Regions from separate parts of the Rhodococcus sp. PAMC28707 genome, predicted to be linked through region 1. Evidence: riboswitches for the same ligand, from Rfam matches in the RefSeq annotation. Region 1 holds a riboswitch; each other region holds the start of a gene.
What was found. Region 1 has a riboswitch for cobalamin ahead of E5720_RS12225 (ABC transporter substrate-binding protein). Riboswitches for the same ligand answer to the same signal wherever they lie in the genome.

Region 1 (3,277 bases):
GCTGGATCCCGAGCATGTAGACACCTTGTTCGGCGCGACCCTTCCTCGCTTCACCGACAAGACCATCACCGAGCGGGCGGTCCTCCATCTGGAGTTGAACCGCATTCGTCAGCGCCAGGGGCTGGCGTTCGGTCTCGAAGAGGCGGTCCGTGGGATCTCATGCGTGGGGTCTGCGATTCGTGGTTACGAAGGCCCGGCCGGTGGTATCGCGCTGTGTGGAGAGACGCGGAACGCACAACTCGAGCGAGTGGCACCTTTGGTCGTGGACGCCGCTCGTGAGGTTTCGCGCACTCTGTTCCCCAAACGCGGAGCGCCCCGCAGTGCCCGCAAGGCGCCCTCGACGCGAGCGAACTGACCCCACCTCTGCACTTCTATGTGAGCTGGCGCACAATTGTCGGCAATGACTCAGTCGACAGGTCCCGAGCCTGCGCTGGCGGCAGGTGAGGATCCACGCCGCTACGCGCGGATACTGACGGCCGTCTACGACGCGACGATGGCAGGCGGCAAGGGTCCCGCCCGGCCGCGCGAGGTGATCGGTGATTCGTGGCGGCGGTTGCAGACTCTCGGTATCGATCCCGAACAAAAATCCATCTCACCCTCACTTGTAGACATCTCCGATCTCGAGCTGAGCCGTCGTGATTCGGGTCTGATCGACGTACTCGACGATCTGGCTCGAGGGCTGGAATCGGTCGTTCAGGACGGAAACAACATTCTCGTTGTGGCCGACCGTCACGGGCGGGTGTTGTGGCGCAGTGGATCTACGGCAGTGCTCGATCGCGCCGACGGACTCGGGTTCGTCGAGGGTGCCAGCTGGGCCGAGGACTCGGTGGGTACCAATGCGATCGGAACTGCGTTGGTTTCGCGCCGAGCAGTACAGATTTTTTCCGCCGAACACTATGTGCGAAGCCATCATCCATGGACGTGTGCGGGTGCGCCGATCAAGGACCCGCGGACCGGTCAGGTGATCGGCGCGGTCGATGTCAGTGGGCCTGCGAGTAGCGTGCATCCGACCACGCTCGCGCTTGTGGATGCCATTGCCCGTCTTGCTGAATCCCAACTGCGCGAGCATCATCGGCAGAATTTGGATCTGCTGCGCTCGGTCGCGGCCCCCATGCTCGCTCGGTTACATTCCCCCGCATTGGCGGTCGACGCCAACGGGTGGGTAGCGGCCACCTCGTCCGTCGCGTTGCGCACTCGAGTTCTGTTGCCCGAGGATCTGGCCACGGGGAGATTCTGGATGCCGACGCTCGGTGTGTGTGACGTCGAGCCCTTGCCCGGTGGATGGCTCGTCCGGCCGACCGGGGTGGCGGAGAGGGCATCCATCTCCGAGACCGCCGGTGCCACCACGGTCCGTATCGATCTACGCCATCCGCAGCACACGCGGGTACAGATCCGTAGCGAGGTCGGGGAATGGACACACGAGCCGACGCCGCGTCACGCAGAGATTCTCTACCTGCTGGCAGTCCATCGGGAGGGGCGGACCGCGGCACAGATGGCGGCGGATCTCTTCGGAGACGGCGGAAGGGCGATCACCGTCAGGGCGGAAATGTCGCGTCTACGCAAGCAGCTGTCCGGTGTGGTCATGACCCAGCCCTACCGGTTCGACGCGTCGGCGACCGTCGAAATTTTGCTGCCGGAGGACATCAGCAGATTGCTGCCGCATTCTTCGGCACCCGCGGTTCGGTCACGACGTATCAGCTGACGGAATGTGTGGGCCTCGGTAGGCGCGCTCGACCGCTGCCGAAGCCTCTCGTGCATACTGCTGGACGAAGCACTTAGCAAGCCAGTCGTAGGGGGAAGCCGGTCGAAATCCGGCGCTGACCCGCAACGGTGGGCTGTCTCCTCTCGTGGAGATGGCAAGTCCGATTACCCAGCGGCTGTGTGTGCGACACCTATTCGTCGTGGTCTACGAATCGGCAGTCCTGCGCGTGGTTGATTTTGCTGCGCGTCGACTCTCAATTTCGTGGCTCTGAGCTCCAAGTGAGGTTCATATGTCACCATCTACTCCCTCCATCGTCCGAATTGTCGCGGTCGGTTCTGCAGCCGCGTTGCTCTTCGCGGGCTGTTCGCGTGGCGACTCGATAGACGCCACCTCGGCCGCGGCGGCGTTCGACGAGCCGGTCACCATTTCCAATTGCGGCCTCGCCCAGCAGTTCGATGCCCCTCCGCAACGCATCATTTCCATGAACGACCACGTCACCGAGGTGCTCATCGAGATGGGTGCCGCGGATCGGATCGTCGGGATGGGCTATCAGAACGCCACCCCGACTGCGGAGACGGCAGCTGCATTCGAACGAATCACCGGCCTCGCCGACGAATACCCGACGAAAGAACAGATCCTCGATCTCGACCCGGACCTCGTCGTGGGCGGCATGCGAAGTGCCTTCAACGACAAGAAGGGCCGCTCCCGGGAATCGTTCACCGACGTCGGCGTCGCGACGTTCCTGTTCTCCGAGTATTGCGGATCGGGATTCCCCGACATCGGGATGCTCGAGAAGGACTACACCCAACTCGGTGAAATCCTGGGAACCGAGGACGCAGCGAAAGACGTCACCGACGGCGTCGTGTCGGGGCTTGATGCAGTAAGCGAGAAATTGACCGGCGTGGCTCCGACCCCGACGTTCTTCTACGACTCCGGTGAAGACGTTCCCTCGACCATCGGGGGCGTCGGCGTCGGGCAGGTCATCGCTGACTACGCCGGGGCGGAAAACATCTTCCCCGAAGGCGAGCGGCCCTACCTGGACACGACGTGGGAGATCATCGGCGAACGCGCACCACAGGCGATCGTCGTCCTCGACTACGGCGATACCTCCGCGCAGGGCAAGATCGACTTCCTGAAAAGTCAACCGATCATGGCGACGACGCCTGCCGTCCAACGCGACAACTTCATCGTCGTACCGCTCGACGACTTCTTCGAGAGCCCGCGACTGGTGACGAGCGTGGACACCATCGCACGCGCACTGCACCCGGACCGGTTCCAGGACTGATGGCCACCGCCGTCGAAACCCGCACTGCGCCTTCCGAATCCACGTCGACTCGACGCTCACGCTTTCCGCTCGGCGTAATTCTTGCACTGCTGATCGTCGGTCTTCTGGCTGCAATCGCAGCGGCAGCATCGTTCGGGTCGGTACGGATTCCCGTCGGTGACGTCTGGGCGATCGTGATGCACAAGGTGATGCCGGGAACGTTCGAATCCTGGTGGACCGAGGCCCGCGCAGTGATCGTCCTCGACTCCAGACTTCCGCGGTCGTTGACTGCAGCGGTCGTCGGTGCCTCG
Region 2 (3,277 bases), 2.3 Mb from region 1:
GAAGTTCCTCAAGGAAGGAAAGCTGACCGATCTACCTTCGTCGGTCAAGCCGGGGAACTTGATGTCGATGCTCGGAGTGGGCGTCACCGAGCTCGGACTGGTGAAGTACCTTCTGAGCGAACTGTCTCAGTCGCAGGCCGATCGCGTGGATACGCTGCGCGAATTCGCACCCAAGGTCCTCGACAAGGACTGGGAGATCGTCACCGCAGGCCAGCGGGTTCAGGTCATTCGAAAGAAGGGCCGCGGCGGAGTTCTCGAATTCGGCACCGCTGTGATCAACGCTGCAGACGGAACGATCGCGGGCCTGCTCGGTGCGTCGCCGGGTGCTTCCACTGCGGTTCCGGCGATGCTCGATGTGTTGCAGCGTTGCTTCGGCGACCGCTACGAGGCGTGGCAGCCCAAGCTCAAGGAAATGGTGCCCTCGCTCGGGGTCAAATTGGCCGAGGATCGTTCGCTGTTCCGCGAAATATTCGACTGGACCTCGCGTGCGCTCGAGCTGGACGAGTCTTCCCAACTCGCACAGCACACCGGCGTGTGATAGCAACAGGCCTATGACTACGCAAGCTGCTGCCCTCAAGCGCTCCTGGGCTTTGGACCTGTCCAACAAGACCATGTACGACCTGTTGAAGCTGCGTGTCGAGGTTTTCGTCGTAGAGCAGGCGTGCGCCTACCCCGAACTCGACGGTCGAGATCTGCTCACCGAAACGAGGCATTTCTGGCTCGAACGCGACGGCGAAGTGGTGTGCACACTGCGTCTGCTCGAGGAGCACGACAACGGAGAGAAGGCCTTCCGCATCGGGCGGCTGTGCACGCAGCGGTCGGCGCGAGGGCAGGGGCACACCACGCGTATTCTGCGTGCTGCCCTTGCCGAGGTCGGATCCTCTCCGTGTCGTATGAATGCACAGAGCTACTTGGTGGACATGTACTCGAAGCACGGGTTTCTGCCCGATGGTGAGGAAGTTCTCGAAGACGGGATTCCGCACACGCCCATGCGTCGGGGCGGCGGAACTCCTTGGGGCGAGGCGTCGGGCGGCAATAACGTCGAACGACGGTAGGGTTCGATCAACGGAGCTGATGCGGGGAAGTCCTGTGTGATTCAGGCGCGGTCCCGCCACTGTGTACGAGTAGGCCGATTGTCGGCAGCCTCGTAAGTCAGATCACCGCACAGCATCCATTTACTTTGTCCACTTCTTCGGTGGGCATCGAAAGTCCTCGGCGCGGAAACCGAGGAATGAAGGGGATCGAAAGTGCAGCAGGCCGTTGGATCTTCAGAACCCGGTTATCCGTTCAGCGCGATAGTCGGCCAAGACCAGCTTCGATTGTCATTGATCCTGTGTGCGGTGCACCCGGGAATCGGTGGTGTCCTCGTCCGCGGTGAGAAGGGGACGGCGAAGTCCACTGTCGTGCGTGCCCTCGCGACACTCCTTCCGGACATCGAGGACGATGGCGTGACACGGCCGGCCCGACTGGTAGAGCTTCCGGTCGGCGCGACCGAGGACCGCGTGGTCGGTTCGCTCGATCTGGAGAAGGTGCTTCGAGACGGCGAACGTGCATTCCAGCCGGGACTGTTGGCCGCCGCTCATCGGGGTGTGCTGTACGTCGACGAGGTGAATCTTCTGCATGATCACCTCGTCGATGTTCTGCTCGACGCGGCTGCGATGGGGCGCGTCCATATCGAACGCGACGGGGTTTCACATTCCCATCCCGCGCAATTCGTCCTCGTGGGAACCATGAATCCAGAAGAGGGCGAACTCCGACCACAGTTGTTGGATCGCTTCGGGCTCGCCGTGGAGGTCACTGCCTCACGTGACGTCGACATCCGAATGGACGTCGTACGACGTCGGCTGAACTACGAGCGCGACCCCAGTGCGTTTGCTGCTCACTACGCCGATGAGGACGCGGACATCGCCGCACACATCGTCGCGGCTCGACTCGTACTCGATCAGGTGGAACTCGACGACACCGAACTTCGTCGAATTGCGGCGCTGTGTGCATCGTTCGACGTCGACGGGATGCGAGCGGACCTCGTAGTGGCAAGAACCGCATCGGCACACGCGGCATGGCGAGGTTCGCCGAAGGTCGAGGAGTCGGACGTGCGGGTCGCTGCGGAATTGGCATTGCCGCATCGCCGCAGGCGTGACCCGTTCGACGAACCGGGGATCGACGAGAGTGCACTCGACGACGCCATGCGCGACGCGGCAGAACAGGCAGACTCCGCGAAGCCAGAATCCGGCCAGGAACCCGACGAGCCGACCGATCCCGAACCGACCGATCCCGAACCCACGGATTCAGGACCGGACCCGGATGACGACGGTGGCGGTGCACCGACACCCGACCAGGCTGATCCACCGTCCGGCAACGGATCTCGTGACCGAGATGCAGCAACGCCCGGATCGCAGTTTCGCGCGCGGTTGATGGAAGTTCCTGGCGTCGGCGAGGGAGCGCCCGGGCGTCGATCCCGGTCGCGTGCTGCGCAGGGGCGCGTCGTGCGCCCGACCACCGAGCGTGGCAAGGGACTTCACCTCATCGGAACATTGTTCGCGGCAGCCGAGGATCAAGTCGCGCGCGGACGAACTTCCGGGAAATTCAGACTCGAGCCCGCGGACCTACGCGGGGCGATTCGTGAAGGTCGCGAAGGCAACCTCATCGTCTTCGTTGTCGACGCATCCGGATCGATGGCTGCACGCGATCGGTTGTCCGCCGTGACGGGAGCAGTGCTGTCGCTACTGCGCGATGCATACCAACGGCGAGACAAGGTCGCGGTCATCACTGTTCGAGGGCGCGAGGCCGAGTTGGTTCTTCCGCCGACGTCGAGCGTCGACGTCGCTGTCACCCGCTTGCGCAGAATGAAGACCGGTGGGAAGTCCCCACTGGCACAAGGCTTCCTGCGAGCCCGCGAGGTCGTCCTTCGAGAGAAGGTCAGAGATCCGCTGCGCCGTGCGCTCGTCGTCGCGATGACGGACGGGCGAGCGACGGGCGGTGTCGATCCAGTCGGGCGCGCACGTATCGCTGCGTCGCGTCTGGCAGCCGACGGCACTGCTTCGGTCGTCGTGGACTGCGAATCGGGCATGGTCCGTCTCGGACTGGCCGCCGATTTCGCCGGGCATCTACAGGGTGGCTACGTGCGGCTTGCCGACCTTTCCGCCGAGCACGTTGCCGCCGTCGTTCGCGCAGCGGCCTGAGAGGACGAGCAATGCCACAGGGAGTACCACTTGCGGGAACAGTTCCCGACGACGGCCTGACGACGCGTCAGCGCCGCAATCAAGCACTTCTCGCC
Region 3 (3,277 bases), 2.1 Mb from region 1:
CGCGACGTCAGGGGCGAACGCCGAAAGATCCGCCTCGGCTCGAATGGTCGCGAAGGACTGTCGATAGATCTCCGCACCGTCGCGGATGTAGTCGTACATGGAGTTCACGATAGGTCAGAACGGAGACCCCTCATGACACCCGGTATCCGGCGCCGGTGGCGACGACGTCCACGATCTCGCCTTTCGGCCTGCCGCATCGACGCTCGCATCCTGACCAATGTTCGCGTTGGTCAGCAAGATTCCGGCCGGCAGCCACGGCGTCACGTAGATCCCCCCGCACGTCTGCATTCGACTTCTCGCACCCAGGTGAGCCGGTACAGGCGCTGAGGTTCACCCAAGGTGAGTCGGCATCGAAGATCAGGCCCATCGGGGCCAGTACTCGAACCACCTGTTCGGCAGCGCCCTCGTCGAGATCGCACACGACGATCCCGCGCCACGGCGTGACGACGAGCGGCTTGTCGATTGCAGCGAGAAACTCGGCGAGACGTGCGTCGAGGACGCCGAGCGCAAGGACTCCGCCCAGCGCGACGAGTCCGTCGGCCTGCGACAGCCACCCGATCGGGGGTGTATCGGACGGTCGAGTGGCCAGTGGGCCCGTGATTGTCGGGTCGTATCCGGATGAATCGAGGCCCAGCGTTGCGAGAACTCTTGCGGGTCCGTCGGCGAGCTCGGCCAGTCGCCACTCCGTTCCCCGCAACGAGACGAATATTCGGGCGGTGTCCACCAGCACATCGACGACGCTGTCGCGTTCGACCCGGACACCCGTATCAGCGCCACCGAGGATCAAGGCGAACAACTCGGGCGAGAGCGCTTGGACACCGAAGTCCGGGTCCAGAGCGGTGACATCGCCTCGGCCGTCGTCGAGGGCGAACAGTGTCCGGCCGGGAAGATCCACCAGCTCGGCACGGGCGCACAGGCCTCGGTCGAGTGCGGTGATCAAGGTTCGGACATCGGTGACACCATTCACCCGACCAGTCAAGGGCGAGGCAAGTATGTTGCGCACACGCTCGTGTGACGGGGAGGGCAACATACCGGCATTCGCAAGCCGTCGAGCCAGCTCGGTGCTGTCCCGAACCCCGCGGAATTGAATGTTGCCGCGGGATGTCAGCTGCATAGACCCGTTGCCGAGATCGCCAGCAGCCTCTGCGAGAACCTGCATGTGGGAAGGGTCGACCATTCCGCCGGGCAGCCGCACCCTGGCCAGCGCGCCATCGGCTGCTTGGTGCAAGGTCAGTGCACCTGGGCAGCGGTCGGGGGTTGTTCTCGGGTCGCTCGACATCACCTGTCCAGGCTACAAGTGCATCCTGTCGGGGTTTCCCGATGTAACGAGCCGGAGGGTTTCTTCGGTAGCATCCCCTTCGAACGGCTTCGGCCGAGAGGAAGCCGGTGTAACTCCGGCGCGGTCGCGCCACTGTGAAAGCCAGACCCTCTCCCGTGAGCCCACACGCAAGACGAATGCGGGGCGCGAAAACCCCGAGGAGGGCAGTAACCGTGATCCTGCTTCTGTCCACATCGGACACCGACCTGCTCAGCGCGCGTGCCAGCGGCGCCGACTATCGGTGGGGAAATCCTTCGCGCCTGCTCGCCGACGATGTTGCCGGGCTGGCTGAGGGCATTGATTTGATCGTGCTCCGGATCTTGGGGTCGAAGCGGTCCTGGGAGGAGGGCGTCGATGCGGTACTCGCCTCCGGCGTGCCGGTGGTCGTTCTCGGTGGGGAGCAGGCGCCGGACGCCGAGTTGATGGAGTTGTCGACCGTCCCCGGCAACGTCGCAGCTCAAGCCCACAATTACCTGGCAGAAGGTGGCCCGGAGAATCTTGCCGAACTCTTCGGCTTCCTGTCCGACACCGTTCTGCTCACCGGTCACGGGTTTTCTGCGCCCGTCCACACACCTACGTGGGGAGTGTTGGAGTCTTCGGTGACACCCGCCGATGCCGGCGGACCGACCATCGCGATCCTCTACTACCGAGCGCAGCATTTGGCCGGAAACACGGCATACATCGAAGCTCTTGCCGCGGCCGTCGAGGCGAAGGGTGGGAAGGCGCTTCCGCTCTTCTGCGCGTCGTTGCGCGCCGCAGACCCGGAACTACTGGGCGCTTTGAAGTCGGCCGACGCGATGATCGTGACTGTGTTGGCCGCGGGCGGAACCAAGCCTGCAGGCGCGTCGGCAGGCGGCGATGACGAAGCATGGGACGTGACCGAACTAGCCGCGCTGGACGTTCCCATCCTGCAGGGGCTTTGCTTGACCAGCAGTCGGGCTACCTGGGATGCGAACGACGACGGCATGTCGCCGCTCGACGTTGCGACTCAAGTTGCAGTTCCCGAATTCGACGGCCGACTCATCACGGTTCCGTTTTCGTTCAAAGAGATCGACGGCGATGGCCTGACCACCTACGTCCCCGATCACGAACGTGCTGCGCGGGTAGCTGGAATCGCGGTGCGTCATGCACGACTTCGCTACATTCCTACGTCGGAGCGCAGGATTGCCCTGATGTTCTCGGCGTACCCGACCAAACATGCTCGCATCGGAAATGCCGTCGGCCTCGATACGCCGGCAAGCGCGATTTCGCTCATGACCGAGATGCGCACCGCGGGATACGATCTCGGACCAGAGGACGGACCCGACGCCGTTCCGGGCTTGGCCGCCCGCGATGGCGACGCACTCATCCACGCACTTATCGCGCGCGGTGGACAAGACCCGGATTGGCTCACCGACGCACAGCTCGAGGGCAATCCGATCCGCATCTCGGCCGCGCGGTACCGGTCTTGGTTCGCCGAGCTCCCGGAGGACCTGACGTCCGCCGTCGAGAAGCATTGGGGACCGGCTCCCGGTGATCTGTACGTCGATCGCTCGAGCGATCCCGAAGGCGAGATCGTCATCGCGGCAATGCAGTTCGGCAACGTCGTCATCATGGTTCAACCGCCCCGCGGATTCGGCGAGCGACCCGTCGCGATCTATCACGATCCCGATCTACCTCCCAGTCATCACTATCTCGCGGCGTATCGCTGGATCCAGGCGTCGATTCAGGACGGCGGCTTCGGTGCCGATGCGATGGTCCACCTCGGAAAGCATGGCAACCTCGAGTGGCTACCAGGTAAGACGCTCGGGATGTCCGCTTCGTGCGGCACCGATGCCGCACTCGGCGACCTGCCGCTGATCTACCCATTCCTCGTCAACGATCCGGGCGAGGGGACGCAGGCCAAGCGTCGTGCCCACGCCACTCTGGTCGATCACCTCATCCCGCCGATGGCCCGCGCCGAGAGTTACGGCGACATCT

Region 2: it holds a riboswitch for cobalamin, as region 1 does, so the genes downstream of both, E5720_RS01985 (magnesium chelatase subunit D family protein) here and E5720_RS12225 (ABC transporter substrate-binding protein) in region 1, are expected to answer to the same signal.
Region 3: it holds a riboswitch for cobalamin, as region 1 does, so the genes downstream of both, cobN (cobaltochelatase subunit CobN) here and E5720_RS12225 (ABC transporter substrate-binding protein) in region 1, are expected to answer to the same signal.

Annotation. Positions count from the first base shown of each region.
Region 1 covers NZ_CP039253.1:2,700,541-2,703,817, forward strand. Annotated here, with positions in the region: gene E5720_RS12215 (IclR family transcriptional regulator) at 1-355, shown strand, start outside; gene E5720_RS12220 (GAF domain-containing protein) at 401-1,702, shown strand; cobalamin riboswitch at 1,744-1,893, shown strand; gene E5720_RS12225 (ABC transporter substrate-binding protein) at 1,992-2,987, shown strand; gene E5720_RS12230 (iron ABC transporter permease) at 2,987-3,277, shown strand, end outside.
Region 2 covers NZ_CP039253.1:431,347-434,623, reverse strand. Annotated here, with positions in the region: gene mqo (malate dehydrogenase (quinone)) at 1-538, shown strand, start outside; gene E5720_RS01990 (GNAT family N-acetyltransferase) at 552-1,055, shown strand; cobalamin riboswitch at 1,036-1,184, shown strand; gene E5720_RS01985 (magnesium chelatase subunit D family protein) at 1,248-3,182, shown strand; gene cobO (cob(I)yrinic acid a,c-diamide adenosyltransferase) at 3,194-3,277, shown strand, end outside.
Region 3 covers NZ_CP039253.1:24,870-28,146, reverse strand. Annotated here, with positions in the region: gene E5720_RS00085 (precorrin-8X methylmutase) at 1-99, opposite strand, end outside; gene cobG (precorrin-3B synthase) at 131-1,279, opposite strand; cobalamin riboswitch at 1,319-1,445, shown strand; gene cobN (cobaltochelatase subunit CobN) at 1,492-3,277, shown strand, end outside.